Regions from separate parts of the Blautia sp. 210820-DFI.6.14 genome, predicted to be linked through region 1. Evidence: predicted binding sites of a transcription regulator. Region 1 holds the regulator's gene; the other holds the start of a gene.

Region 1 (15,782 bases):
CTTTAGGGGCTGTGATCACAAACCTTTGTGACGAGTTAAAGATGCACCATGTAGAACGTCTCAGTAAGGGAGAATGCGGACTTGAGGAAGGAACCGTTTTTAACGACATCCTGAACAGCTTTGGCCGTATTGCAGCGCACAGCGCAAGCGCAATGACCGCACTCTTAAAGAGCGGTGATACAGATGCGGATCCGCATATCCATGATTCCAAGATCTATCCGACAGACAGCTGGGAGTATTACACATATTTCAATGAGTACAGACAGAAGTATGATGTGATTGCTAATGCTGAACATGTTTTAAGCATGGAACCGGAAGAGGTAGAATAATAAAAATAACAGAGTAAACAGAAATTACAGAGCAGGATTAGAAATGCTCTGTAATTTTTTTGTATGGATATATATTTATGGATATGCTATACTGAGCAAAAAACTTTTGTAGTTAGTTTATAAAAGGTGACATTGGCTTCGACAGGTGAAAGAAGCTTTTATGAAGCTGTATACAAAAGAGAAATTTGAAAGAGAGAACACAGTATGTATGAGATCATGAGTGCAGATGAAGCTATTCGCCTGATCAGGGACGGGGACTGTATCTGCGTGAATTCATTTGTAGGAATCGAAAACCCGACGGAACTTCATGAGGCATTGTATCGAAGATACCAGAAAATGCAGTCGCCGACGCATCTGACAATCGTATCCAGCGCTGGTTTCGGCGTTTGGGATGACGAACACAATGCGGAAGGATATATCCGTGAAGGTGCGGTGGACAAGCTGATCTGTGGCCATTTTGGAGCGATGATGAGTACCAAGAAACTGGTACTGGAAGATAGATTTGAGGCATATAACCTGCCGCTTGGATGCATTTCTCATGCAATCCGTGCACAGGCGGGGGGACTTCCGGGAGCTTTATCGAAGGTTGGACTGGATATTTTTGTTGATCCACGAAGAGAAGGACCTGGAATTAATCGTATTTCGATTGATGATTCGCTGGTCAAGCATGTGGAAGTAGACGGAGATGAATTTCTTTATTATAAATTGCCAAAGATCACGATAGCCATGATCAAGGGAACGGCTGCAGACAGAAAAGGAAATATTACATTTGATGATATGTTTATGTCTGGCGATGCACTGTCCATCTGTCAGGCTGTTAAGGCAAATCGTGGAAAAGTCATTGTGCAGGTGGATCGTCTTGTAGATACACCGTCTCGTCCGCGTAATGCCATTATTCCGGGATGTCTGGTCGATGCAATCGTTGTGGCAGAACCGCAAGAGCGTAACGAAGCGTATATGGCACTTACCGGAAGCTTCGAGATCCCATATAAAGAATGGCATACCTGGAATGAGAAAATCAATGATCTTTCTCAGAAACAGCGAAAAAACAATATTCCGGCAAACATCATCGGAAAAAGAGCAGCAAAGGAACTACGAGTGGACGATATCGTAAATATCGGAATTGGAATACCGGAGACAGTTGCCAGATTTGCCAGAAAAAGTGGAATGCTGGATATGATCACACTTACAGTAGAGTCCGGCGGAATAGGAGGTTTTCCTGTTTCGGGTGAGGCATTTGGAGCTATGATCGGTGCGGCCTCGGTTTATGATATGGCAAACCAGTTTGACCTGTATGACAATGGTGGACTGGATGTCTGTTTTATGGGTGCACTGGAAGTTGACAAATATGGAAATATCAATGCACACAGAGGCACAGGAGCATTTGCGGGTATTGGCGGTTTTGCCAATATCACCGCCAAAACTCCGACAGTTGTTTTCTGTATGACATTCAACGCCAAAGGACTTGAAGTCACCCAGGAGAAAGGCGTCGTGACGATTCACAAAGAAGGCGAGATATCCAAATTCGTAGAGAAAGTCTCCAGCGTCAGTTTCTCAGCAAAACGTGCGATTGAAAACGGTCAGAAAGTTCTATATGTGACAGAACGTTGTGTTTTCCGCCTTACTCCGAAAGGTCTGAAATTAATCGAAGTGTATCCGGGTGTGGATATGAAGAAAGATATTATAGACAGGCTGCCATTTGAGGTAGAAGTCTGAGATAATGAAACAGTGAAGAACAAATGTTTGATTTGCGGCGATTTTTATTCTTGAATCAGATAAATATATGAAAATAGCGGGAGGTAAAGTAAATGACGAAACTTGAAAATTTTGTAAGAATGATGACAGGACATTTTGATAATAAGGATCAATTTGATAAGATGCAGGAAGAGGGAAAAACATATCCATATGCTGAACATATAAATACAATCTGTAATGACAAAATAAATAGTCTTCCTGAAGATTTCAAAGACATATTTGTTGTTGAAGAGAGTTACTATGAAATTAATGGGAAACGTCATGCATCCCCGCATCTTTTCCTTATCACGGAAATAGAACAGGGAATTTTACTTTCTTCTTATGAAATTCCAAAAGGAGAAGATAAAAATACATTTTCATATGATTCTATGAAGAAGGTTGATTACGCTAAACTAAAAAAATCTGAAAAATTTACTCCGGCACTTTATCATGAAAAGGACGGAATCTGGGAGGGAGGCAGTACAAGCCAGTTTTCTCCGGTAATGACCTTTAAACTTTGGGAAAAGTTTTCCGATGATTTCCTGGAAGTATCTGAAAGCATGGAAGTTAATGGGAAGAGAACTTTTGGATATGATGAACCAATAATTTATAAGCGTGTATAATCAAATAGCGGTATATTGATATGACTTTCAGTTTGTTTGGCTCATAGCAATTTAGACGAACTTTTTTGATATAAAACCAGGAGGTGTTTTTGTGCAGAATTCACAACAAATCTTCAAGCTTCATTCCGAATACAAACCAACCGGTGACCAGCCCCAGGCAATCGAAAAACTGGTCAAAGGCTTTAAAGAAGGCAACCAGTTCGAGACTTTGCTGGGTGTCACAGGTTCCGGTAAGACCTTCACCATGGCGAACGTCATCGCCCAGTTAAACAAGCCAACTTTGGTACTTGCGCACAATAAAACACTGGCAGCACAGCTCTACGGTGAGATGAAGGAATTCTTCCCTGAGAACGCAGTGGAATACTTTGTTTCCTATTATGATTATTACCAGCCGGAGGCATACGTTCCATCTACGGATACTTATATAGCAAAAGATGCTTCCACGAACGATGAAATCGATAAACTCCGTCTTTCTGCAACAGCGGCTCTCTGTGAACGGAAAGATGTTATTGTGGTTTCCTCTGTATCCTGTATCTATGGTCTGGGTGCACCGGAAGAATTCTTTGATATGATGATCTCACTTCGTCCGGGAATGGAGAAAGACAGGGATGAGGTAATCAAAGAACTGATCGATATTCAGTATAACCGTAATGAAATGGATTTCCATCGTGGTACGTTCCGGGTACGTGGAGATGTGCTGGAAATCTTCCCGGCCAACTATTCTGACCGGGCAATTCGTGTGGAATTCTTTGGAGATGAGATTGATCGAATTACAGAAGTAGATGTGTTGACCGGTGAGATTCACAATGAACTGAAACATGCGGCGATTTTTCCGGCATCTCATTACGTTGTTCCACAGAGCCAAATCCAGAAGGCTGCAGACGCAATCCTTGAAGAAATGAAAGAACAGGTTTCTTATTTTAAAAGTGAAGATAAGTTGATCGAAGCACAGCGAATTGCCGAGAGAACCAATTTTGATGTAGAAATGATGAAAGAGACGGGATTCTGCTCTGGAATTGAGAACTACTCCAGACATCTGACAGGACTTGCTCCGGGGCAGCCGCCATATACTCTGATGGACTACTTTAAAGATGACTTCCTTCTTATTATAGATGAGTCTCATAAGACTGTATCACAGGTTGGAGGAATGTATGCAGGTGACCAGAGCCGTAAGCAGACACTGGTAGATTATGGCTTCCGCCTGCCGTCAGCGAAGGATAACCGGCCATTGAGCTTTGCGGAATTTGAAAATAAACTCGATCAGGTTATGTTTGTTTCGGCGACACCAGGACAGTATGAAGCAGAACATGAACTTCTTCGTGCAGAACAGATTATTCGTCCGACTGGGCTTCTGGATCCGAAAGTAGAAGTTCGTCCGGTGGAAGGACAGATTGATGATCTGATCAGTGAAGTAAATAAAGAAGTCGATAAAGGTCACAAGATTTTGATCACAACTTTGACAAAACGAATGGCAGAAGATCTGACCGATTACATGAAAGATGTCGGCATCCGTGTTCGTTATCTGCATTCGGATATTGATACTTTGGAACGTGCAGAAATCATTCGTGACATGCGTCTGGATGTCTTTGATGTGCTGGTTGGTATCAATCTTTTGCGAGAAGGATTGGATATTCCGGAGATTACATTGGTTGCAATTCTTGATGCGGATAAAGAAGGATTCCTGCGTTCAGAAGTTTCTCTGATCCAGACGATTGGACGTGCGGCCCGTAACAGTGAGGGGCATGTTATCATGTATGCAGATGTCATGACAGATTCCATGCGAAAAGCCATTCAGGAGACAGAGCGAAGAAGAACGATTCAGGAGGCTTACAATAAAGAACATGGAATCACGCCGACTACGATCAAGAAAGCAGTTCGTGATCTGATCACGGTTTCCAAGGCAGTCGCCGAGACGGAAGACAAGCTTAAGAAAGATCCGGAGTCCATGACAAGAAAAGAACTGACGAAGCTGATAGGTCAGGTGGAGAAACAGATGCGTGCAGCAGCAGCAGATCTCAACTTTGAGCAGGCGGCAGAGTTGCGTGACAAGATGATCGAATTGAAGAAAAGCCTCGATGAAATGGATGAATAGAAAAAGTTTATAAGCTCAAAGAGAAATTCCCCCTGTCTGTAAAAAGTTTTACTTTACTCTTGTACAGTAATGGAGAGAGTGCTAAAATGGAACAAGCACTAAACGAAAGAGGTAATCGATATGCAGTTTTCCAAAAGATTAGACAGATTTGGAGAAGAAATCTTTGCAGCCCTGAATAACAGACGTATGGAACTGGAAGCACAGGGCATGAAAATTTATAATATGAGTGTGGGAACTCCGGATTTTAAGACACCGGAACACATTAAGAAGGCACTTGCTGCTGCGGCAATGGATGACAATAACTGGAAGTACAGTCTTCGTGATCTGCCAGAACTTCTGGAAGCAGTATGTACTTATTATAAGAAACGTTTTGATGTGAATCTGACACCGGATATGGTTATGACTGTTTACGGCAGTCAGGAAGGTATGGGACATCTTGGAATGGCACTTTGCGATGAGGGAGATGTTGTTCTTCTTCCAGATCCATGTTATCCGGTATTTGCAGCAGGCAGTCTGATGGCAGGCGCAGTGCCATACTATTATCCGCTGGTGGCAGAACACGACTTTCTTCCATATGTAAAGGATATTCCGGAAGAAGTTGCAAAGAAAGCAAAATACATGGTAGTTTCTCTGCCCTCCAATCCGGTAGGAAGCATTGCAACACCGGGATTATATGAAGAAATCATTGCCTTTGCGAAGAAATATGATATTTTGATCATTCATGACAACGCATACAGTGATATCATCTTTGACGGAGCACATGGCGGAAGTTTCCTTGCAACAGAAGGAGCGAAAGAAATCGGCGTGGAATTTTTCAGCCTTTCGAAATCCTTCAATGTGACAGGAGCAAGAATCAGTTTTCTGGTTGGGCGTCCAGATGTGATCGCGGCACTTCGCAAGCTGAGAAGCCAGATCGATTTTGGAATGTTTCTGCCAATTCAGAAGGCAGCGATCGCAGCATTGAATGGCCCATTGGAAAGTGTGCAGGAGCAGTGCAGAATGTATCAGGAAAGAAGAGATGCACTCTGTAATGGCCTTCGTGAAATCGGATGGGACCTTCCGAATGGTAAGGGAACGATGTTCGTATGGGCAAGAATCCCGGGAGGACGTACAGACAGTATGGCATTTTGCATGGAACTGATGGAAAAAGCCGGTGTTATTGTGACTCCTGGTGCAAGTTTTGGACCGCATGGTGAAGGATATGTACGTTTCGCTCTCGTCCTGCCACCGGAAAAAATCCGCGAAGTTGTAGAAGCTATCCGTAAAAGCGGAATCTGAGAAAGTAAACGAAGCATATTAAAAAATGCATTCATAATAAATTAAGAACAGAAATTCACATAATCACAGTACTTTTGACACAAAGTAACAGAGTGGAAAGGTAGATTTTCCCGATTTGTGTCCGTACTGTGATTTTTTTCGATTTTTTTAAAAAATATAAATTAGATGTTGACAAACAATTACGACAGTGCTATCTTAACAATATAGATGTTAGCACTCTTCATTAATGAGTGCTAACAGACTAATAGGAAAGGAGCTGAGAACATGGATGAACAATTGACGGATCGTAAGAAAAGAATTCTGAAAGCGATCATCAAGACATACATGGAAACGGGCGAACCGGTAGGATCCAGGACAATATCCAAGGATGCAGACCTGAATGTCAGCTCAGCAACGATCCGAAATGAAATGTCTGACCTGACAGACATGGGCTACATCGTTCAGCCACATACATCGGCAGGAAGAATCCCTTCTGATAAAGGCTATCGGCTTTATGTGGATGAATTGATGAGAGAAAAGGAAGATGAAATTGCAGAAATCCGTAATCTGATGATTGAGAAGACCGATAAAATGGAAAAAGTGCTTAAGAATGTAGCACGTGTCCTGGCTTCCAATACCAATTACGCGACGATGGTTTCAGTTCCTCAGTACAGCGGCAATAAATTGAAATTTATTCAGCTGTCCCGTGTCAATGAGTTGCAGTTAGTAGCTGTGGTTGTCTGCGAAGGAAATGTCATCCGTAATCAAATCATTGATCTGGATGAAGAAATGGATGATGAGACACTTCTGAAGCTGAACCTTCTTCTTAATACCAATCTGAATGGCCTGCCGATACAGGACATTAATCTGGGCATGATTGCCAGACTGAAAGAACAGGCAGGAATCCACAGTGGACTGGTAGCAAGAGTGTTGGATGCAGTTGCAGCAACCATTCATGTCGATGAAGACGATCTGGAAATCTATACGTCTGGTGCAACGAACTTCTTTAAATATCCGGAACTGTCGGATAAGACCAAAGCCACTGAGCTGATTTCTACTTTTGAAGAAAAACAGCAGTTGGTTGATTTGGTCAAGGAGCGGATGGCAGATGACAATACCGGTGTTCAGGTGTATATCGGAGATGAACTTCCGATTTCTACCATGAAAGATTGCAGTGTTGTTACTGCAACTTATGAACTGGGAGAGGGCATGCATGGAACAATCGGTATCGTAGGACCGAAACGAATGGATTATGAAAATGTAGTAAATAGTCTGAAGACTCTCAAGGTCGAACTCGATGAGGTATTCAAAAAAAATAAAAGTAATCAAGACAGTTAGCTGTCAGACTGGAAAGGCGGTAGAAAGAACGTGTCAGAAACAAATAAAAAAGAAGCTGGCGTACAGGAAGAAACAGAGAAAGACCTTCCGGAAACAGAACCTGTTACAGAACCAGTAGAAGAATCGCCGGAGGCAACCGCAGGAACGGAAACCACAGAGGAAACCGAGAGTGCAGCTGAAGACGATAAGGAATCTGATAAAGAAACCAAAGGAAAAAATTCTTTCTTTGGCAAAAAGAAAAAAGACAATAAGCTGGAACAGCAGATTGAAGATCTGACTGACAGGCTGAAGCGTAACATGGCTGAGTTTGATAACTTCCGTAAACGTACGGAAAAAGAAAAATCCAGCATGTATGTGATCGGAGCAAAGGATATCATCGAGAAGATCCTTCCGGTTGTAGATAACTTTGAAAGAGGCCTTGCACAGGCTCCGGAAGATGATCCATTTGCAGAGGGAATGCAGAAGATCTACAAACAGTTTACCACTACAATGGAAGGCATGGGAGTAGAACCGATCGAAGCTGTTGGAAAAGAATTTAATCCGGATTTCCACAATGCAGTGATGCATGTGGAGGATGAATCTGTTGGAGAAAATATTGTTGTGGAGGAGCTTCAGAAAGGATACACCTACAAGGGATTTGTAGTCCGCCACAGCATGGTAAAAGTTGCAAACTGATCGTGCTCAAGGAAAAAGGAAGCGGCTGCGAAGCAGACATTTACTTTTTCTGGCACGATCCTGACAGAATCATAAGTGCATAGCACGAAAGATGCGTAGAGCATCTTGATTCTGGAAGGACAAACTAGAATATATAATAATCTTAGAATATATACAGGAGGAATATTATCATGGGAAAAATCATTGGTATTGACTTAGGTACAACAAACAGTTGTGTAGCTGTAATGGAAGGTGGACAGCCAACCGTTATCGCAAATACAGAAGGAGCAAGAACTACACCGTCTGTAGTTGCTTTCACAAAAACAGGAGAACGTCTGGTAGGTGAGCCTGCAAAACGTCAGGCAGTAACAAATGCAGAGAGAACAATCTCTTCCATCAAGAGAGAGATGGGTACCGATTATCGTGTAACAATCGATGACAAGAAATACTCTCCGCAGGAAATTTCCGCGATGATCCTTCAGAAACTGAAAAAAGATGCAGAAGGATATCTTGGAGAAAGCGTAACAGAAGCTGTTATCACAGTTCCGGCTTACTTCAATGATGCTCAGCGTCAGGCAACAAAGGATGCCGGTAAGATTGCAGGTCTTGATGTAAAACGTATCATCAACGAGCCTACAGCAGCAGCTCTTGCATATGGACTTGACAACGAAAAAGAACAGAAAATCATGGTTTACGACTTAGGTGGTGGTACATTCGATGTATCTGTTATCGAGATCGGTGATGGTGTTATCGAAGTTCTTTCCACAGCTGGTAACAACCGTCTTGGCGGTGATGACTTTGACCAGAAAGTTACAGACTGGATGATCGAAGAATTCAAGAAAGCAGAAGGCGTAGACTTAAGCGCAGATAAGATGGCTCTTCAGAGACTGAAAGAAGCAGCTGAAAAAGCTAAAAAAGAACTTTCTTCTGCAACAACAACAAACATCAACCTTCCGTTCATTACTGCAACAGCAGAAGGACCGAAGCATTTTGATATGAACCTTACAAGAGCTAAATTTGATGAACTGACACATGATCTGGTAGAAAAGACAGCAGAACCGGTTCGCCGTGCACTGTCAGATGCAGGTATCACAGCTTCTGAGCTTGGCCAGGTACTTTTGGTAGGTGGATCTACACGTATCCCGGCAGTACAGGACAAAGTAAAACAGCTCACAGGTAAAGAACCAAGCAAATCTCTGAACCCGGATGAATGTGTTGCACTTGGTGCTTCCGTACAGGGTGGAAAACTTGCTGGTGATGCAGGTGCCGGTGACATTCTTCTTCTGGATGTTACTCCACTGTCACTGTCTATCGAGACAATGGGTGGTATCGCAACTCGTCTGATCGAGAGAAATACTACAATCCCGACAAAGAAGAGCCAGATCTTTTCTACAGCAGCAGACAACCAGACAGCAGTAGATATCAACGTTGTACAGGGTGAGCGTCAGTTCGCGAAGGACAACAAATCCCTTGGCCAGTTCCGTCTGGATGGAATCCCGCCAGCACGTCGTGGTGTTCCGCAGATCGAAGTTACATTTGATATCGATGCCAACGGTATCGTAAATGTTTCTGCCAAAGACCTTGGAACAGGTAAAGAACAGCACATCACAATCACAGCTGGTTCCAATATGTCTGATTCTGAAATCGACAAAGCAGTTAAAGAAGCTGCTGAGTTCGAAGCTCAGGATAAGAAACGTAAAGAGGGAATCGACACAAGAAACAATGCAGACTCTATGGTATTCCAGGTTGAGAATGCACTGAAAGAAGCTGGCGATAAGATTGATGCAAACGATAAAGCTGCAGTTGAAACAGATCTGAATGCACTGAAAGATCTCCTTGCTCAGACAGCAAATGCAGAAATGACAGATGCACAGATCGCTGATATCAAAGCTGCTCAGGAAAAGATGATGGAAAGTGCTCAGAAACTTTTCGCAAAAATGTATGAGCAGACACAGCAGGCAGGCGGTCAGGCTGGACCGAATCCGGGAGCTGGTGCTGGTGCAGGTGCTGCACAGGGCGGCAACGAAGCTGGATACGGTGATGATGTCGTAGACGCTGATTACAAGGAAGTATAATAAAGTAAAAAATAAGATGTAAAACCTTAGATGCCATTCATGCTTGCATGAGTGGCATTGGGGGATTATAATAATATTTTGTGTGGCATATAGCTGCATAAGAACAATAACGCAAATCTAACATATAGGAAAGAGAAAAGATGGCTGATAAAAGAGATTACTATGAGGTCCTGGGTGTCAGCAAGACTGCCAGTGATTCAGAATTAAAAAGCGCATATCGAAAATTAGCCAAGAAGTATCATCCAGATGTTAATCCGGGAGACAAAGAAGCAGAAGCTAAGTTCAAAGAAGCAACAGAGGCATACAGTGTCTTAAGTGATGCAGAAAAGAGACGCCAGTACGATCAGTTTGGTCATGCAGCGTTTGAACAGGGCGGCGGTGGTGCCGGCGGCTTTGGTGGATTTGATTTCAACGGTGCAGACATGGGAGATATCTTCGGGGATATTTTCGGAGATCTGTTTGGCGGCGGTGGAAGACGTCGTGCCAATAATGGACCGATGAAGGGTGCAAATTTACGCGCCCGTGTGAATATTACATTTGAAGAGGCAGTGTTTGGATGTGACAAGGAACTGGAGATCGTTCTGAAGGATGAATGTACGACCTGTCATGGAACTGGTGCAAAGCCGGGAACACAGCCGACTACCTGTCCGAAATGTAACGGAGAAGGTCAGATCGTCTATACACAGCAGTCTATGTTTGGCATGGTTCGAAATGTACAGACTTGTCCGGAATGTAATGGAACCGGTAAGATTATCAAAGAAAAATGTACTTCCTGCCGTGGAACAGGATATACTTCTTCCAGAAAGAAGATTCAGGTTTCTATTCCGGCCGGTATTGACAATGGACAGAGTATCCGTATCCGTGATAAAGGAGAACCTGGAACCAATGGTGGTCCGAGAGGTGATTTGCTCGTAGAAGTGAATGTAGCCCGTCATCCAATCTTCCAGAGACAGGATATGAATATCTTCTCCACAGCCCCGCTTACTTATGCGCAGGCAGCGCTGGGTGGAGAAATCCATATCAATACAGTTGATGGCGATGTGGCATACGAAGTGAAGCCGGGAACACAGACAGATACACGTATCCGTCTGAAGGGCAAAGGTGTACCGTCCCTGAGAAATAAGAATATTCGCGGTGATCACTATGTGACTTTGGTGGTACAGGTACCGACCAAGCTGAATGAAGAGGCAAAAGAAGCTCTTCGTAAGTTTGATGAGGCATGTGGAAATAGACCGGCCACTGAGCCAAAAGACGGATCTGAGAAATCAGAAAAGAAGAAAAAGAGTTTCATGGACAAAATCAAAGAGACTTTTGAGGATTAATTCTATAAAATAGAAGAAACTTTTCGGGAAAAGAGGGAAAACCCCTCTTTTCTTTTTTTGGGTTATCATGTATATTAGATAGCAGGGTTAAAAATACAGAAGCTGTTCGTGCTTGCACGATAAGGCAATTGCAATTGTTGTATAAGTTAAGACAGGAGATTATAATATATGAAATGGAATCGTTTTACGATTAAAACCAAAACAGATGCCGAAGACATGATTATCTGTACATTGGCAGAAATAGGTGTCGAAGGTGCAGAGATTCAGGATCACCAGCCTTTGACAGAGGAAGATAAGGCACAGATGTTTGTAGATATCATGCCGGAAGGTCCAGAAGATGATGGAGTTGCATATTTGAATTTTTATCTGGAGGAAGATGCGGATAAGGATGTGATTTTACGTGACGTCAGAAATGCCCTGGAAGAATTGCGTACATTTATGGATATTGGTGAGGGTACGATTGAAGAGTCTCAGACAGAGGATAAGGACTGGATCAACAACTGGAAAGAATTTTTCCATCAGTTCTATGTGGATGATATCCTGATCGTTCCGTCATGGGAAGAAATCAAAGAAGAAGATAAGGACAAGATGATTCTTCATATTGATCCGGGTACTGCATTTGGAACAGGAATGCATGAAACTACACAGCTTGTGATCCGTCAGTTAAAAAAATATGTTAAACCAGGTATCGAACTTCTTGATGTAGGAACAGGAAGTGGTATCCTCGGAATCACAGCGTTGAAGCTTGGTGCAGGTCACGTTGTAGGAACAGACCTTGATCCATGCGCGGTTCCGGCAGTTCAGGATAACAAAGAAGCAAACCAGATCGTGGATGATACTTTTGATATGATGATCGGAAATATCATTGATGACAAAGAGGTACAGGATCAGGTTGGCTATGAGAAATACGATATTGTTGCAGCTAATATTCTGGCAGATGTACTGGTGCCTCTGACACCAGTGATCGTTCACCAGATGAAGAAGGGTGCATATTACATTACATCAGGTATACTTGATGTCAAAGAGGAAGTAGTCAAAGAAGCAGTACAGAAAGCCGGACTTACCTTGGTAGAAGTTACCAGACAGGGTGAGTGGGTATGCGTAACTGCAAGAAAGGACTGATCTCATGCAGAGATTTTTTGTAGAGCCACATCAGATCGATGAAGCGGCACATCAGATTCATATTATTGGAACGGATGTCAACCATATTTCCAATGTTCTTCGTATGAAACAGGGAGAGGAAGTCTGGATCAGTGATGGTGGACAAAAAGAATACCGCTGTGCGATAGAGGCATTCAGTGCAGATGAAGTGCTTCTTCACATTATTTATGCACAGGAACCAGATTATGAACTGCCGAGCAGAATCTACCTCTTTCAGGGACTGCCAAAAGCAGATAAGATGGAATTGATCATACAGAAGGCAGTTGAGCTTGGTGCGTATGAAATCATTCCAGTAGAGACGAAACGCTGTGTTGTGAAGCTGGATGGCAAAAAGGCTGCGAAGAAAGTAGAGCGTTGGCAGCAGATTGCAGAGAGTGCGGCAAAACAGTCCAAGCGTATGCTGATTCCAAATGTGCACCAGGTACTTTCTTTTAAAGAAGCACTAAAGTATGCGGAATCTATGGATATTCGTCTGATTCCGTATGAGCTTGCCAAAGGCATGCAGGAAACAAAAGAAATCCTTGCAGCAATTGAACAGGGACAGTCTATTGGGATTTTTATCGGCCCAGAAGGCGGTTTTGAGGAAAAAGAAGTAGAAGCTGCAATCAGCGAAGGGGCAAAACCAATCACACTGGGTAAACGTATTCTTCGCACAGAAACAGCAGGGCTTGCAATTTTGTCAGTTCTGATGTTTCAGCTTGAAAATTAGTAAAACAGGAAACGATTAAGATAAAAGAGGCAGTATATGGAAGTATATTTTGACAATTCTGCAACGACCAGATGCTATGATTCTGTAAAGGATATCGTGGTAAAAACGATGACAGAGGATTTTGGAAATCCGTCTGCCATGCATCTCAAGGGTGTAGAAGCAGAGAAGTATGTAAAAGAAGCGACAAAGACCATTGCAGGAATTCTGAAAGTGCAGGAAAAAGAAATTCTGTTTACCTCAGGTGGTACAGAATCAGACAACCTTGCGCTGATCGGTGGTGCACTTGCAAATAAGCGTAACGGAAACCACATCATTATCACATCCGTAGAGCATGCTGCAGTCAGCCAGCCGGCATTATATCTGCAGGAACAGGGATTTGAAATCACATATCTTCCGGTAGATGCGCAGGGCAGGGTAAAAATGAGTGCGCTGGAAGCTGTTTTAAGACCAGATACGATCATGGTATCTACCATGCTTGTAAATAATGAAGTCGGAGCTGTGATGCCAGTCGAAGAGATTGCGAAGATGGTACATGAGAAGAGTCCAAAGGCACTGTATCATGTCGATGCAATTCAGGGATTTGGTAAATACCACATTTATCCGAAACGTATGGGAATCGATCTTCTTGCAGTCAGCGGACACAAGATTCACGGTCCGAAGGGTGTCGGTTTTCTGTATATCAACGAAAAAGTGAAGATCATTCCACAGATTCTTGGTGGCGGACAGCAGAGTGGCATGCGTTCCGGAACAGACAATGTACCGGGAATCGCCGGGCTTGGTGTGGCAGCAGGACAGATTTACCGAAATCTGGATGAGAATGTGGAACACATGTATCAGTTAAAGGAGCATATTGCGAAAGGCCTTTCTGAAATCGAAGATATCCGTATCAACGGAATGCCACTTCGTGAAGGTGCACCGCAGATCTTGAGTATCAGTGTTATGGGAGTACGGAGTGAGGTATTGCTGCATTCTCTCGAGGACAAGGGTATATACATTTCGGCAGGAAGTGCATGCTCCAGTCATAAGAGAAAACCAAGCGCTACATTAAGTGCTATGGGAATGTCAAAAGACCAGATTGAAAGTACAGTACGACTGAGCTTCTGTGAAGAAAATACGATCGAGGAAGCGGATTATTTCCTGGATACCATGAAGACTCTGGTTCCGATGCTCAGACGTTATTCAAGAAAATAAACAGGAGGAAATACCAGATATGATATTTCATGCATTTTTGATAAAATATGCAGAAATCGCCATTAAAGGAAAAAACAGATATCTGTTTGAAGATGCACTTGTCAAACAGATGAAACTGGCTCTGGAGCCGGTAGAAGGCGAATTTACAGTAACTAAGGAGCAGGGGCGTGTATATGTTTTCTGCCCGGAAAAATATGATTTTGATGAAGCAGTAGAGGCACTGCAGCGTGTATTTGGAATTGTGGGAATCAGTCCGGTTGTGATCTATGAAGACCAGGGATTTGATCAGATGGCAAAAGATGTTGTTTCCTATATGGAAGCAAGATATCCTGGATACAATGGTTCTTTCAAGGTTTACACACGAAGAGCCAAGAAATCTTATCCGATCACATCGATGGAAGTAAGTGCGGCAATCGGAGAAAAGATTTTGGATGCTTTCCCAGATGCATCCGTAGATGTGCATAATCCGGAAATGACACTTTCAGTAGAGATTCGAGATAAGATTTATGTATATTCAGAGACACTTCCGGGACCAGGTGGTATGCCGATTGGAACAAATGGTAAGGCAATGCTTCTTCTTTCCGGTGGAATTGATAGTCCGGTTGCTGGTTATATGATCGCCAAACGTGGAGTCAAGATAGAGGCTGTTTATTTCCATGCTCCGCCGTATACAAGCGAACGTGCAAAACAGAAAGTCGTAGATCTTGCAAAACTTGTGGCACGTTACAGTGGTCCGATCCGTCTTCATGTAGTTAACTTTACAGATATTCAACTGTATATCTATGATCAGTGCCCGCATGAAGAACTGACGATCATCATGCGCCGCTATATGATGCGTATTGCAGAGCATTTTGCACGCAAGGATAAATGCCTTGGCCTGATTACGGGGGAGAGTATTGGACAGGTGGCCAGCCAGACTTTACAGAGTCTTGCAGCAACAGATGAAGTATGTGGACTTCCGGTATATCGTCCGGTTATCGGATTTGATAAAGAAGAAATCGTACAGATTTCCAGAAAGATCAATACATTTGAGACTTCCATCCAGCCATTTGAAGACTGCTGTACTATTTTTGTGGCAAAACATCCGGTTACAAAACCAAATCTGAAAGTGATTCACAGATCTGAAGAAAAATTAAACGAAAAGATCGATCAGCTGATGGAAGAGGCACTGGCAAGTACAGAAGTAATTGAGATTCAGTAAACAGAAACGAAATAGGCAGAAATAAAAACAGCTTCTCATGCGTTTAGCAAAGAAGCTGTTTTATAACTGTATCATATTTGGTATTTCAAAAGAAAA
Region 2 (15,782 bases), on a different contig from region 1:
GCAGTTGGGCAGAGAGCCTGTATAGCAACGGTGCTTCGTAACAGTATCCGCTATGGAAATCTGGATATTCTGGAAGATGGATACGGAATTAATATGCTTCCGCTTGCGACATTTGCAATGGAAGTATATAAAGATGATCCGTGTACTGCTTTTGAAATGAAGGGAACATCTAATTATAATGCACTGGAAAAAGAACTTGGACAGAAGATGCATAAAGCAATTGCAATCATTCAGTTTAAGCTGGAGGGACAGCTGCTTCGAAGACATAAAGAATTTCATATGGAAGACAGATGTCTGCTGCACCGGATCAATCCGGAAAAAGGTACGGTTACACTGGCAGATGGAAAAGAATATCCAATGCTTGATACAGAATTTCCAACGATTGACTGGAAGCATCCGTATGAACTTACTCCGGGAGAACTGGATGTGATGGAACGTCTGGAAACTGCATTCCGAAACTGCGAAAAATTGCAGAATCATATGCGGTTGTTGCTGGACAAAGGTGGACTTTATAAGATATATAATGGAAATCTTCTGTTTCATGGATGTATTCCATTAAATGAAGACGGAAGTCTGAAGGAAATTCAGATTTACGGAAAAACTTATAAGGGACGTGAATTGTATGACGTTCTGGAGGCATATGTGCGGAGAGCATTTTATGCGGTTGACAGAGAAGAACAGCGTAAGGGCAGAGATATTTTGTGGTTTATCTGGGCAAGTCCGTCTTCGCCGCTATTTGGCAAGGATAAAATGACTACATTTGAACGATATTTTATTGCGGATAAGGAAACTCACAAAGAAACAAAAGGTGCGTATTATCATCTTCTTGAAAATGAAAAAGTAGTAGATGGAATGATACGGGAATTTGGATTGGATCCGGAAACCGGCCATATCATCAATGGACATGTTCCTGTGCATCAGGGGGATGGTGAGAGTCCGGTCAAATGCAATGGGAAAGTAATTGTTATTGATGGAGGATTCTGCAAAGCTTATCAGAAAGTAACAGGAATTGCCGGATATACGCTGATCTACAATTCTTATGGCCTGGTGCTGACGGCACATGAGCCTTTTACATCCAAGGAGCAGGCAATATCTAAAGAAAGTGATATTGTATCCAACAGAGTATCCGTACATTATACATCCAAACGTCGTTTAGTAGGGGATACAGACACAGGAAGAGCTCTGAAAGAACGTATCGGTGAACTGCGACAGTTGCTTGACGCATACAGAAAAGGTATTATTAAAGAGAAAAAATAAAGTACAAAAGCAATAACAGAGGTGAGCGAATGAGAAGAAAAAACAGACTGAGGGTACTGCTGGTGATTTTGGTCTCAATATTTATCATGTTCAGTGCAGCAGCACTTCTTCTGGCAGGATTTCAGAAAAGTGAGAGAGAGGCACAAAAGAAGAAAGAAGCAATGGCAGCGCTGGAAAGTCTGCCGACAGCAGCACCTACGGAAGTTCCTGTGACACCGTCTCCGAGTCCGACACCGAGGCCAACAGCGACACCAACGCCGATACCAAAAGAAAAAGTAAGTTTTAATCCGGATGATTTCTGGGATTACTGGTATAGCACAGATGGACTTGTGACAATTAATATATATAATATCAGTCAGGACAGTGTATCATTCAGCTTCAGCCAGACAGATGCAGGACAGACACAGTCTGTTTCTGCTGATGTAACTGCGGAAGTGGCCGGAACTGCGGCAGCATTTTCCTTTACAGATACAGCGGGAAATGCAGCTTCAGGAAATCTGACATTTGACAATGGTCAATTATATCTGCGTGCGACGACAGCAGAACCAGTTTCTTCTGTATATCCAAATGTAAGTTGTATTATGAGCAGAACACAGGTACAGCTGCAACCGGATCCGACGGTTACACCAACGCCGGCCGAGCAGGCACAGAATACGGCTGAGACAGGAGAATATTTCTTCCCGGAGAGCAGTAATCGTTATCTGACAGATGAGGAGATTTCAGCATATAGTTCAGATCAGCTGGAACTTGCAAAGAATGAAATCTATGCACGCCATGGACGTCAGTTTGTAACAGATTATATTGCGGATTATTTTAACAGTAAATCCTGGTATCAGGGTACGATAGATCCGGACACTTTTGATGCCGAACAGAATTCTATTTTCAATGAATATGAGCTTGCAAATATTTCAAAGATTGCTGAGTGGGAAGAACAGAAAGCGAGTCAGGGAAACTGACTCGCTTTCTGCGTCATTTGATCGGTTCTTTGTTATCGGTTCTTCCAACCAGATAATCAATGGTGGTATCATAATAATCAGCGAGGCGGATCAGCATTTCAATTGGAATATTACGAGATCCTGTTTCATAATGAGAATAAGAACGCTGACTGATATGAAGAATTTCACCAATTTTCTTCTGAGAGAGATCGGAATCTATACGCAGATCCTGAATTCGTTGAAATTTCATTCTTATACCTCCTTCATTTTCTGTAATTATAAAACAGTCCGAAATGTGCTATTGCAATACGGAGCAAAATGGACTATAATAAAAATCATTTCTTTTTTTATTCCCATAATACAATTATAAATTAAAAAATATAGCAGTGCAGATCGAGGTGCATGTGCATACAGGAGGTTGTTATGTTTGCAAGTGTACTATCAGCAGCGATTTTAGGCATGGATGTTCATCCAATCCAGGTGGAGGCAGACGTCAGTGATGGTCTGCCGACATTTACGATGGTTGGATTTCCTTCGGCACAGGTAAAGGAAGCACAGGATCGTGTCAGAACGGCATTGAAGAATAACGGTATTGCACTTCCACCGAAGAGAATTACCGTGAATTTTGCTCCGGCTGATATTAAGAAAGAAGGAGCTGGATTTGATCTTCCGTTAGCAGCTGCTGTTTTGGCGGCGTCAGATATTCTGAAATCGGAACAGCTGGATCGGGTGATGATGGCCGGAGAAATAAGCCTTAATGGAGAAATTCATGCAATATCAGGGATTTTGCCTATAATCATCAGGGCGAGGGAGGAAAAGTGCCGGTTTTGTGTTGTTCCATATGAGAATCTCCGGGAAGCGACACTGATACCGGATATGAAGGTGATTGGAGTTCGCAATCTGCAGGAAATGATACGCTATGTGCAAAGTCCGGATTCTTATAGAAAAGAAGTGGGAAAAACAATAGAATCTCCGGGTAAAGAAAAACTGGATTTCAGTGATATTCGAGGACAGGAAAGTCTGAAACGAGCCGTGGAGATTGCAGTCAGCGGTTTTCACAATCTGCTTATGATCGGGCCTCCGGGGGCAGGAAAAACGATGGTTGCGAGAAGAATTCCGGGAATTATGCCGGCACTTACATTTGATGAAGGGCTGGAATTGACAAAAATCTACAGTATTGCCGGATTGCTCTCGAGAGGAGATCCTCTGATCAGAGAAAGACCTTTTCGCAGTCCGCATCATACATGTTCAGCACAGGCTCTGGCTGGTGGTGGCCGAAATCCCAGACCAGGGGAGATCACACTGGCACACAGAGGTGTATTGTTTCTGGATGAGATGCCAGAGTTTTCCAGAAGAAGCCTGGAGATTCTCAGACAGCCACTGGAGGACAAGGTGATACGTATCTCCAGAGTATATGGGACGTATGATTTTCCGGCAGATTTTATGTTGTGTGCGGCAATGAACCCATGTCCCTGTGGTCATTATCCGGATATGAACAGATGTCGGTGTACACCGGCACAGGTAATGCAGTATCTGGGAAGAATAAGTCAGCCGCTTCTGGACAGACTGGATCTTTGTGCTGAAGTGTCCCCGGTAGATTTTGAAGGACTGAGCAGTGGACGAAAAGGGGAGAGTACACAAACGATCAGAGAGCGGGTTATCTGCGCACAGGATATTCAGAGAGAACGATATAAAATAGAAGGAATTCAGTTTAACGGAGAATTAAGTGGTGCTCAGATTGAGAAATATTGCAAGATGGAAAAAGACGCCCGGCAGCTTTTGAAGATGGCATTTCAGAATATGCCGTTCAGTGCCCGTGCCTATCACAGGATTCTAAAGGTGGCACGGACAATCGCAGATATGGAAGCGACAGAAAGTATTCACAGACATCACATAGCAGAAGCGTTATCCTATCGGGCATTTGACAAAAAATACTGGAATTAATCAGGGTATAAAATCTGAAGAGGAGTGATAATTTATATGGAAGGAACTCTTAACATCAGAAAAAGTGACACGGAAATGTCTGTGCGTGAGATTTCGAAAGAAAGTCCGGAATATCCGCAGAAACTTCTGCATTATGAGGGAATGCCGGAGATTTTATATGTCAGGGGAACATTACCGGATCCACGACGACCGGCAGTTGCAATCGTCGGAGCCAGGGCAGCCAGTCCATACGGGCGTATGCAGGCGTTTCGTTATGCCAGGAGACTCAGTGAAGAAGGAGTGCAAATATTAAGTGGGATGGCATATGGGATTGATACTGAGGCACACAGAGGTGCACTGGAAGGAGAAGGAGGCACATGGGCGGTACTTGGAAATGGCGTTGATATCTGTTATCCTTCGGGTAACAGAGCACTTTATCAGCGAATTCTGCGAGAAAAATGTGGTATACTCAGTGAACAGCCGACGGGGACTCGGGCAAGAAATTATTTTTTTCCGGCAAGAAACAGAATTATCAGCGGACTGGCGGATCTTGTTGTGATTGTTGAAGCAAGAGAAAAAAGTGGTTCATTGATCACTGCACAGTGGGCACTTGATCAGGGAAAAAGTGTTTTTGCCATACCGGGACCGGTAACAGAGGAACTTAGTATGGGGTGTAATAAATTGATCTATGACGGGGCAGGTATCGCATATACACCGGAAATACTGCTTCGGGAACTCGGAATAGATTGTGAAAAAATTGTTAAAGTAAAGACAAAAAATGAGTTAGGACTTGCAACCGATTTAAAATTGGTGTATAGTTGTCTCGATTTGCAACCAAAATCTGTGGAATTTTTGATCCAGAAGACAGGACTTTCGCCGGAAAAAGTCGGCGGTCTTCTGCTGGAGTTGAAAATATCGGGGTTAGCCCGGGAAATAGGCAGGCATTATTATGTAAAGACAACATAAGACACGGATCAGCCTCCCGGGAAGTTTAAGAAGTGTTGCTGTAACGGAGTGAACAGTAACGGAGAAGTAGGAGAGATAGCATGGCGAAATATCTGGTGATAGTGGAATCACCTGCAAAAGTAAAAACCATTAAGAAATTTCTTGGGAGTAACTATGATGTACAGGCATCAAACGGACATGTGCGTGACTTCCCGAAGAGTCAGTTTGGCATTGATGTAGAGAATGATTTTGAACCAAAATATATTACGATCAGAGGAAAGGGAGAATTGCTTTCAAATCTTCGCAAAGCGGCCAAAAAAGCAGATAAGATATATCTTGCAACTGACCCTGACCGCGAGGGAGAGGCAATCTCCTGGCACCTGATGCAGGCGCTAAAAGAAGATCCGTCTAAGATGCGCAGAATTTCTTTTAACGAAATCACAAAGACTGCTGTAAAGAATTCCATCAAACAGCCGCGGGATCTGGATATGAACCTGGTAGATGCACAGCAGGCACGAAGAATGCTTGACCGTATGGTAGGATATACGATCAGTCCGCTCCTTTGGGTAAAAGTGAAAAGAGGCCTGAGTGCAGGACGAGTACAGTCTGTAGCACTGCGTATTATCTGTGACAGAGAAGATGAGATCAATTCTTTTATTCCGGAAGAATACTGGAGTCTTGAAGGTGAGTTTCGTGTAAAAGGAGAGAAGAAACCTCTTCAGGCAAAATTCTATGGCACGGATAAGAAACTTCCAATCCATAATAAGGCCGAGATGGATGAACTTCTTGGAAAACTGGAAAATGCAGAGTATGAAATTACAGAGGTAAAAAAAGGCGAACGTATCAAGAATGCACCCCTGCCGTTTACAACCAGTACTTTGCAGCAGGAGGCAGCCAAAACACTGAATTTTTCTACACAGAAAACAATGCGTCTTGCCCAGCAGTTATATGAAGGTATTGATATTAAGGGAAGCGGCACGGTTGGTCTGATCAGTTATCTGCGTACGGATTCCACTCGAATCTCACAGGAAGCAGATGAAGCAGCGCGAACCTACATTGGTGAACAGTATGGAGAAAACTATGTTTCTACAAGTGGAAAGATGGTAAAAAAAGACCAGAAGATTCAGGATGCGCATGAAGCAATCCGTCCGACTGATATTACCAGAACGCCAGTCACGGTCAAAGAATCTCTTTCCAGAGATCAGTTCCGTCTGTATCAGCTGATCTGGAAACGCTTTACAGCAAGCCGTATGTCTGCAGCAAAATATGAAACAACATCAGTAAAAATCAGTGCAGGAGAGTATACTTTTACGGTTGCTGCCTCCAAGATCATATTTGACGGATTTATGTCTGTGTACATGCAGGAAGAAGATAATCAAAAAGGCAATGTACTCAGTCAGAGTCTTGAGAAGGGAATGAAGCTGCAGCTTACTGAACTGAAACCGGAACAGCATTTCACACAGCCACCGGCACATTATACAGAAGCATCTCTTGTAAAGGCACTGGAAGAACAGGGAATTGGACGTCCGAGTACTTATGCTCCGACGATTACCACGATCATCAGCCGCCGTTATGTATCTAAAGAACAGAAAAATCTTTATGTGACGGAACTTGGAGAAGTTGTTAATAATATTATGAAACAGGCATTTCCAAGCATTGTAGATGTTCGTTTTACTGCAATGATGGAAGGCCTTCTGGACTGCGTTGAAGAGGGTACTGTGCAGTGGAAAACGGTTGTCAGAAACTTTTATCCGGATCTTAAGAGAGATGTGGATGCTGCTGAGAAAGAACTGGAAAAAGTTGAAATTCAGGATGAAGTTACAGATGAAATCTGTGATGTCTGTGGACGCAATATGGTCATCAAATACGGACCACATGGAAGATTCCTTGCATGTCCTGGATTTCCGGAATGCAGAAATACCAAACCGTATTATGAAAAAATCGGTGTGGCATGTCCGAAATGTGGAAAGGATGTTGTGTTGAAGAAAACCCAGAAGGGTCGTAAATATTATGGTTGTATCGACAACCCGGAATGTGATTTTATGTCATGGCAGAAGCCATCAGCAAAAAAATGCCCGGTTTGTGGAAGCTATATGGTCGAAAAAGGAAACAAGATTGTCTGCAGTGAGACAACTTGCGGTTATGTAGAGCAGAAGTCTAAAGAAGATTAAATATATAAATTTTCTGAAAATGCGGACAAAATCGAAAAAAATATAAAAATATCTTGTATTTTCGTTGCAAAACGTGTACTATTATACCATAAGATTGAAAACATCGAAAAAACAGGAGAAGGAGGCCGTAATGAGCGTTCAGTTGTTGGATAAAACCAGAAAAATCAATAAGCTTTTGCACAACAGCAGTTCCAGTAAAGTTGTATTTAATGATATCTGTCAGGTGCTGATGGACACATTAAGTTCCAATATCCTGGTACTGAGCAAAAAGGGTAAAGTACTTGGAATCAGTTTATGTCCGGGCGTTGAAGAAATTACCGAGCTGATTGAAGATAACGTAGGCGGACATGTAGATTCTCTGTTAAATGAGCGTTTCCTTGGCGTTTTGTCTACAAAGGAAAATGTGAATCTTCAGACACTTGGATTTGAACATGTAAACAGCAACTGTCAGGGTATTATCAATCCAATCGATATTGCCGGCGAAAGACTGGGGACTGTTTTTATGTATCGTAACGATAAGCCTTATGATATTGAAGACATTATCGTCAGTGAATATGGCACAACAGTGGTTGGTCTGGAAATGATGAGAGCGGTTCATGAAGAAAATGCAGAAGAGGACCGTAAACAACAGGTTGTAAAATCTGCATTCAATACACTGTCCTTCTCAGAACTGGAAGCGATCATTCATATATTTGATGAACTTGATGGAGAAGAGGGTATTCTGGTTGCAAGCAAGATTGCAGACCGTGTAGGAATCACCAGATCTGTTATTGTAAATGCACTTCGCAAATTTGAAAGTGCCGGGGTAATCGAATCTCGTTCATCAGGTATGAAGGGAACTTATATCAAAGTACTTAACGAAGTAATTTTTGATGAGCTTGAAGAAATTAAAGCTCAGCGAAGCAAAAAATCATAAGGACAGCAGAAGCTGTTTATAAAGAGAGGTCTTTTCCTATGAAGGAAAGGGCCTTTTCTTTTATAAAATACTTAAAAATCAGAAAATGAGAAAACAGGAGAAAATAAGAGAAAATAAAAGATAAATAAAAAAATAATACTAATTTACAGCTTTGAAAAGAGTTGCAGAAAATCATGATTTTAAATAATATAGGGACAGTGATTAGCACTCAAACGAAATGAGTGCTAGTAATTCGAAAAAGGCAACAATAAAGGAGGAAATAGATCATGAAATTAGTACCTTTAGGTGACAGAGTTGTATTAAAACAGTTAGAAGCAGAAGAAACAACAAAATCTGGTATCGTACTTCCGGGACAGGCACAGGAAAAACCGCAGCAGGCAGAAGTTATTGCAGTAGGTCCTGGCGGAGTTGTTGACGGTAAAGAAGTTAAGATGGAAGTTGCTACAGGTAATAAAGTTATTTATTCCAAATATGCAGGAACTGAAGTAAAACTTGACGGCGAAGAATATATCATCGTAAAACAGAGCGATATTCTCGCAATCGTTGAATAATCGTAACAGAATAAAAAACGTTACAGATCATTAAGCATTTCAGGAGGACAGTCATCATGGCAAAAGAAATTAAATTTGGTGCAGAAGCAAGAGCTGCACTTGAAACTGGTGTAAACAAACTTGCAGATACAGTAAGAGTAACAATCGGACCAAAAGGAAGAAACGTTGTACTTGACAAACAGTTTGGTGCTCCGCTTATCACAAATGACGGTGTTACTATTGCAAAAGAAATTGAACTGGAAGACAGATTCGAAAACATGGGTGCCCAGCTGATCAAAGAAGTTGCATCCAAGACAAATGATGTAGCTGGTGATGGTACTACTACAGCAACTGTTCTGGCACAGGCAATGGTTCATGAAGGAATGAAAAACCTGGCAGCAGGTGCAAACCCGATCATCCTGAGAAAAGGTATGAGAAAAGCTACAGATGCAGCTGTAGAGGCTGTCAAAGAAATGAGCCAGAAAATCAGTGGCAAAGCACAGATCGCAAATGTTGCATCTATTTCTGCAAGTGATGAAGAAGTAGGTCAGCTGGTTGCTGATGCAATGGAAAAAGTTTCCAATGATGGTGTTATCACAGTTGAAGAATCCAAAACAATGCATACAGAACTTGATCTGGTAGAAGGTATGCAGTTTGACCGTGGATATATTTCTGCATATATGTCTACAGATATGGAAAAAATGGAAGCAAATCTTGAAGACCCATATATCCTGATCACAGACAAGAAGATCAGCAATATTCAGGAAGTTCTTCCGTTACTGGAGCAGGTTGTTCAGGCTGGAGCAAAACTTCTGATTATCGCAGAAGATGTAGAAGGTGAAGCACTGACAACTCTGATCGTAAATAAATTAAGAGGAACATTCCAGGTAGTTGCTGTTAAAGCTCCTGGATATGGAGACAGAAGAAAAGAAATGCTGCAGGATATCGCTATTCTGACAGGTGGACAGGTAATTTCCGAAGAACTTGGACTTGATCTTAAAGAAACTACAATGGCTCAGCTTGGACGTGCAAAATCTGTCAAAGTTGCAAAAGAGAATACAGTTATCGTAGATGGTCTGGGTGATAAGAAAGAAATTGCTGACCGTGTTGCTCAGATCCGTAAACAGATTGCAGAGACAAAGTCTGAATTTGATAAAGAAAAATTACAGGAAAGACTTGCAAAACTGGCTGGCGGCGTAGCTGTTATCCGTGTTGGTGCTGCAACTGAAACTGAAATGAAAGAAGCAAAACTTCGTCTGGAAGATGCTCTTGCAGCTACAAGAGCAGCAGTAGAAGAAGGAATCATTGCAGGTGGCGGATCTGCATATATTCATGCATCCAAGAAGGTTGCAGAACTGGTTGCAACTCTGGAAGGTGATGAAAAGACAGGTGCAAACGTTATCCTCAAAGCTCTGGAAGCTCCGCTGTTCCATATTTCTGCAAACGCTGGTCTGGAAGGCTCTGTTATTATCAATAAAGTAAGAGAATCCGAGCCAGGTGTTGGATTTGATGCTCTGAACGAGAAATATGTAGACATGGTAGGTGCCGGAATCCTTGATCCGGTTAAAGTTACAAGAAGTGCTCTGCAGAATGCGACAAGTGTTGCTTCTACACTCCTGACTACAGAGTCTGTAGTTGCTACAATCAAAGAAGATGCTCCGGCTATGCCGGCAGGTGCTCCAGGAATGGGCGGCATGATGTAAAATAAATTTATGCGAATTAAGGGATTGGCGTCATAGACGCTGATCCCTTTTTGTGATAAAATTTAATAAATATTATATATATTAAGGAGAATGTACATATGAGCGATCTTTATTCAGAATTACTGGTTAAAAAAGAACCAACCGCAAAAGATTCCATAGTCAAATATGGAATGATCGTACTGACAGTCCTGGCAGTGGGCGCAGGCCTTTTTATCAGTCCGATCCTTCTTCTCGTTGCAGTTGCGTTAGGTGTTGCATCTTATTTTGTGATTCCGCGGACGGATCTGGAGTATGAGTACCTTTTTGTAAATGGAGAATTTGACATTGATATGGTCATGTCAAAATCCAAACGGAAAAAAGTTATGTCCATGAACTTGCGTGAGGCAGATTTGGTCGCGCCTCTTGATTCACACAGAATGGATTATTACAATGGTAACAGCCGATTGAAAACACTGGATTATTCTTCCGGAAATCAGCAGCACAGACGATTTGCCGTTATTATAAAAAGCGGTGGAGAAAACTGTAAGATTATTATCGAACCAGATGAACAGATGGCACAGGCTATCAAAAATTCAGCTCCAAGCAAAGTTTTTTTGGATTGACACTGTAAGTTATTTTTGTTACACTTTGAATCAAAATCAAACTAACATAAATACAAGGGAGGAAATGCAATGGGTACTATCATTGGTGAAGGCATTACATTTGATGACGTTCTGTTAGTTCCGGCATATTCAAAAGTAATTCCGAATCAGGTAGATGTTACAACGCACTTAACGAAAAAAATCAAGCTGAACATTCCTATGATGAGCGCAGGAATGGACACCGTTACTGAGCACAGAATGGCAATTGCCATGGCGAGACAGGGTGGTATTGGAATCATTCATAAAAATATGTCCATCGAAGCACAGGCTGAGGAAGTAGATAAGGTAAAACGTTCTGAGAACGGTGTTATTACAGATCCATTCTTTTTATCCGCAGACCATACACTGGAAGATGCCAATAATCTGATGGCAAAATTCCGTATCTCTGGTGTTCCAATTACAGAAGGTAAGAAACTTGTTGGCATCATTACCAACCGTGACCTGAAGTTTGAAACTGATTTTACAAAGAAGATCAGAGAATGCATGACTTCTGAGGGACTGATCACAGCCAAAGAAGGAATCACACTTGAAGAGGCAAAGAAGATTCTTGCCAAATCCCGAAAAGAGAAATTACCCATTGTAGATGATGATTTTAATTTAAAAGGTCTGATCACAATCAAAGATATTGAGAAACAGATCAAATATCCTCTGGCAGCCAAAGATGCACAGGGACGTCTTCTCTGTGGTGCTGCAGTAGGTATCACATCAAATGTTCTTGCACGTGTTGAAGCACTTGTAAAAGCAAACGTAGATGTTATTGTTATTGATTCAGCACATGGACATTCAGAGAACATTCTCCGTGCAGTACGTCAGATTAAAGACGCATATCCGGATCTGCAGGTTATCGCAGGTAACGTTGCAACAGGAGCTGCTACAAAGGCTCTGATTGACGCTGGTGTTGATGCAGTTAAGGTTGGTATCGGACCTGGATCTATCTGTACAACACGTGTTGTAGCTGGTATTGGTGTTCCACAGATCACTGCTGTTATGGATTGTTATGAAGTAGCAAACCGTTACGGAATTCCGATTATTGCAGATGGTGGTATCAAATATTCCGGAGATATTACCAAGGCCATTGCAGCCGGTGCAAATGTCTGCATGATGGGAAGCATCTTCGCCGGATGTGATGAAAGCCCGGGAACATTCGAACTGTATCAGGGACGTAAATACAAAGTATACCGTGGCATGGGATCCATTGCAGCTATGGAGAATGGAAGTAAAGACCGTTACTTCCAGCAGGATGCGAAGAAACTTGTTCCGGAAGGTGTTGAAGGACGTGTTGCATACAAAGGACATGTGGAAGACACTGTATTCCAGTTGATGGGCGGCCTTCGTTCCGGTATGGGATATTGTGGCGCAGAAACAATTGAGAAGCTTAAGACAACAGGACGATTTATTAAGATTTCTGCTGCTTCTCTGAAAGAGTCTCATCCGCATGATATCCATATCACAAAAGAAGCACCGAACTATAGCGTAGACGAATAAAGTAACTGAATAAAAATATTTAGCTGATGTATTTATTTTTGTTCTTGCTAAATGAAATAAGATAGTATATTATGATTACAACGACTGCATGACTGGCGGAAGTAGGATGAACTACAGGGAGTGCAGTAAGTGAACGTGCCGACCGCCTGGGCAGCCTGGAAACAGACTACCCAGGCGGTCGCTTTACTTTATCACACTAAAGGAGAATGATCATGGAAAAAATTTCACTGGAAAATGAACTGAAAAACAATTCTTATCCGGGCAGAGGAATCATTATCGGACGTTCTGCAGACGGAACAAAGGCAGTTACCGCATACTTCATCATGGGAAGAAGTGAGAACAGTAGAAACCGTGTATTTGTTACAGATGGTGAGGGAATTCGTACACAGGCATTTGATCCTTCAAAACTGACAGATCCGAGCCTGATCATTTATGCTCCGGTACGTGTTCTTGGAAATAAGACAATTGTGACAAATGGTGATCAGACAGATACTATTTATGAGGGATTGGATAAACAGCTGACTTTTGAGCAGTCCTTAAGATCACGTGAATTTGAGCCGGACGGACCGAACTACACACCAAGAATTTCCGGTGTGATGCATATCGAGAATGGAAATTACAGCTATGCGATGTCTATTCTGAAGAGTGATAACGGTAATCCGGATTCTTGTCTGAGATATACATATGCTTACGAAAAAGCAGTTCCGGGAGAAGGACGTTTCATTCATACCTATAAATGTGATGGTAATCCGTTACCAAGCTTTGAGGGTGAACCAAAGTTGGTCGATATCCCGGATGATATGGATGCATTCACAGAACTTCTCTGGAATAGTTTGAATGCAGATAACAAAGTTTCTTTGTTTGTACGCTATATTGATATTGCAACAGGAACATATAATACAAAAATCGTAAATAAAAATCAGTAAGGAGAGTACAGAGATGAAAGAATTACAGTTAAAATACGGATGTAACCCAAATCAGAAACCTTCCAGAATCTATATGGAAGAAGGACAGGATCTTCCAATCAAAGTACTTTCCGGCAAACCGGGCTATATCAATTTTCTGGATGCATTTAACGGCTGGCAGCTGGTTCGTGATCTTAAGAAAGCAACAGGACTTCCGGCAGCAACTTCTTTCAAACATGTTTCTCCTGCAGGAGCTGCAGTAGGACTTCCGCTTACAGAGACACTGGCAAAGATCTATTGGGTAGATGACATGAACTGGAAAGAATTTTCCCCACTGGCATGTGCATATGCGAGAGCTAGAGGAGCAGACAGAATGTCTTCTTTTGGCGATTTTATTTCTCTTTCAGATGTATGTGACAAAGATACTGCGATGCTGATTAAAAGGGAAGTTTCAGATGGTGTGATCGCACCTGGATATACAGAGGAAGCACTGGAGATACTGAAACAGAAGAAAAAAGGAAATTATAATGTGATTGAGATCGATCCAGATTATGTACCGGCTCCACTGGAACATAAGCAGGTATTTGGTGTGACATTTGAACAGGGACGCCAGGAACTTGCAATCGATGATGCGTTGATTTCCAATATCGTGACAGAAAACAAAGAACTTACAGAAGAAGCAAAGAGAGATCTGAAGGTATCTCTGATCATTCTGAAATATACACAGTCCAATTCGGTATGCTTTGTTAAAGATGGTCAGGCCATTGGTGTTGGAGCAGGACAGCAGTCACGTGTACATTGTACAAGACTTGCCGGACAGAAAGCAGACAACTGGTTTTTACGTCAGAGCCCGAAGGTACTGAATCTTCCGTTTAAAGACACGATCAGCCGTGCAGAGAGAGATAATGCAATTGATGTTTACATCGGAGAAGAGTACATGGATGTATTGGCTGACGGTGCATGGGAAAATGTATTTACAGAAAAGCCGGAAGTATTCACAAGAGAAGAGAAGCGAGCATGGCTGGATCAGCTTACAGATGTGACACTTGGTTCGGATGCATTCTTCCCGTTCAGTGACAATATTGAGAGAGCACATAAGAGCGGCGTGAAGTTTATTGCTCAGCCAGGTGGTTCCGTGCGAGACGATGCGGTAATCGAAACCTGTAATAAATATGGAATAGTTATGGCATTTACCGGAATTCGTTTATTCCATCACTGATTATGATGAGTCAATATTAAACATAAAATTAATTTGCAGGAAATGCCGAAAAAGAGAGGAAAAAGCTTCCTCTCTTTTTTCAGAATATGATATGCTATGTTTAGCAGCAGGAAAAAGGAGGGGAAGAGGAAGAATTTTTTACCTCTGAAGAAACATTACCTGATGCTGGGACAGTCGGAGGGAAATGCTTCGGCTATATTATTGAAAGTCCGAAGCATTTCTTTGTGCTATGAAAAAAATAGCAACAAAAAACCGGACATAACAGTCCGGAAAATAAAAAGAGCGATAGACGGGGCTCGAACCCGCGGTCTCGACCTTGGCAAGGTCGCGCGTTACCAACTACGCCACTATCGCAAATGTCTTGTGAAGAAGTGCGTTCCTCATCGACAAGACATATAATACCAGATATAATTGTAGTTGTCAAATGTTTTTTCGAAAAAATTTGAAAAATTTATAAAAAACATTTTGTACGAATCAAGTGATTTAGGAATGATAGTAACGAAGTACATGTTCCGGATAATACTGATCTCCATAGTCCCATGGACCGGCCGTGTCGTATAGAGGATCTTCTTTGGAACGCTCGGTTTCTCCGCTTGCTATTTCGGCAAAAGCTTTTGAACTTTCTTCAGACCAGGAGGTGATGCCATTTTTTTTCAGATAGTTAAAATAGACATCTGCTCCAAAATTGTATCCCTGAAGAGCAAGTTTGATGTTGGCAATATCATTCGGTCCTGTAACATCTGCTTTGGTCATAGAATATTTCAGTTCCTGAATTCCGCAGGCAATAGAATAATCTACATCTGTGATGCCGTTTGGAGTCTGAGGATATTGTGTGTTATATGCACCTTCAGAGGATTGCATAACGTCTGTTCCCTGACCGGAGCTTTCCTGCATCATAAGAGCCAGAATAAGATCTACATATGCAGACATATCGTATTTTGCAGCAACTTGTTCTACATCGCTGCGATAAGATTCGCAGGCAGAGTTGATCATATGAGTCTGTCTGGAAGTACGGAGTGGTCGTAAAAAAAGAAAGGACAGAGACAGGATTATGATAAGAAACAGTATGAAGCAGAGAAACTGTTTTTGTCGGCGAATCTGATGCCGGCGTTTTATGAGACGCGCTTTTTTGGTAAGGTGCACGCTGTTTGG

Evidence for each region. Region 1 encodes HrcA, which represses chaperone genes, less so after heat shock. Its sites were predicted from a motif close to TGTTAGCACTCNNNNNNNNNGAGTGCTAACA; they were not measured.
Region 2: groES (co-chaperone GroES) is a predicted target of HrcA. The motif match lies at 8,347-8,377, and genes of this name have one in related genera.

Annotation. Positions count from the first base shown of each region.
Region 1 covers NZ_JAJCKS010000011.1:18,223-34,004, forward strand. The annotation lists gene LI112_RS09765 (Na/Pi cotransporter family protein) at 1-329, shown strand, start outside; gene LI112_RS09770 (CoA-transferase) at 534-2,045, shown strand; gene LI112_RS09775 (hypothetical protein) at 2,138-2,686, shown strand; gene uvrB (excinuclease ABC subunit UvrB) at 2,778-4,778, shown strand; gene LI112_RS09785 (pyridoxal phosphate-dependent aminotransferase) at 4,899-6,056, shown strand; gene hrcA (heat-inducible transcriptional repressor HrcA) at 6,321-7,373, shown strand; gene grpE (nucleotide exchange factor GrpE) at 7,404-8,048, shown strand; gene dnaK (molecular chaperone DnaK) at 8,219-10,102, shown strand; gene dnaJ (molecular chaperone DnaJ) at 10,243-11,424, shown strand; gene prmA (50S ribosomal protein L11 methyltransferase) at 11,593-12,546, shown strand; gene LI112_RS09815 (16S rRNA (uracil(1498)-N(3))-methyltransferase) at 12,551-13,294, shown strand; gene LI112_RS09820 (cysteine desulfurase family protein) at 13,331-14,485, shown strand; gene thiI (tRNA uracil 4-sulfurtransferase ThiI) at 14,505-15,686, shown strand.
Region 2 covers NZ_JAJCKS010000012.1:51,340-67,121, reverse strand. The annotation lists gene LI112_RS10375 (fructose-bisphosphatase class III) at 1-1,257, shown strand, start outside; gene LI112_RS10370 (YARHG domain-containing protein) at 1,287-2,213, shown strand; gene LI112_RS10365 (helix-turn-helix domain-containing protein) at 2,227-2,442, opposite strand; gene LI112_RS10360 (YifB family Mg chelatase-like AAA ATPase) at 2,616-4,136, shown strand; gene dprA (DNA-processing protein DprA) at 4,173-5,081, shown strand; gene topA (type I DNA topoisomerase) at 5,162-7,231, shown strand; gene codY (GTP-sensing pleiotropic transcriptional regulator CodY) at 7,362-8,147, shown strand; gene groES (co-chaperone GroES) at 8,414-8,698, shown strand; gene groL (chaperonin GroEL) at 8,755-10,380, shown strand; gene LI112_RS10330 (DUF6106 family protein) at 10,479-10,982, shown strand; gene guaB (IMP dehydrogenase) at 11,052-12,506, shown strand; ZMP/ZTP riboswitch at 12,585-12,665, shown strand; gene LI112_RS10320 (IMP cyclohydrolase) at 12,719-13,432, shown strand; gene LI112_RS10315 (phosphoribosylaminoimidazolecarboxamide formyltransferase) at 13,446-14,630, shown strand; tRNA gene LI112_RS10310 (tRNA-Gly) at 14,912-14,984, opposite strand; gene LI112_RS10305 (lysozyme family protein) at 15,114-15,623, opposite strand.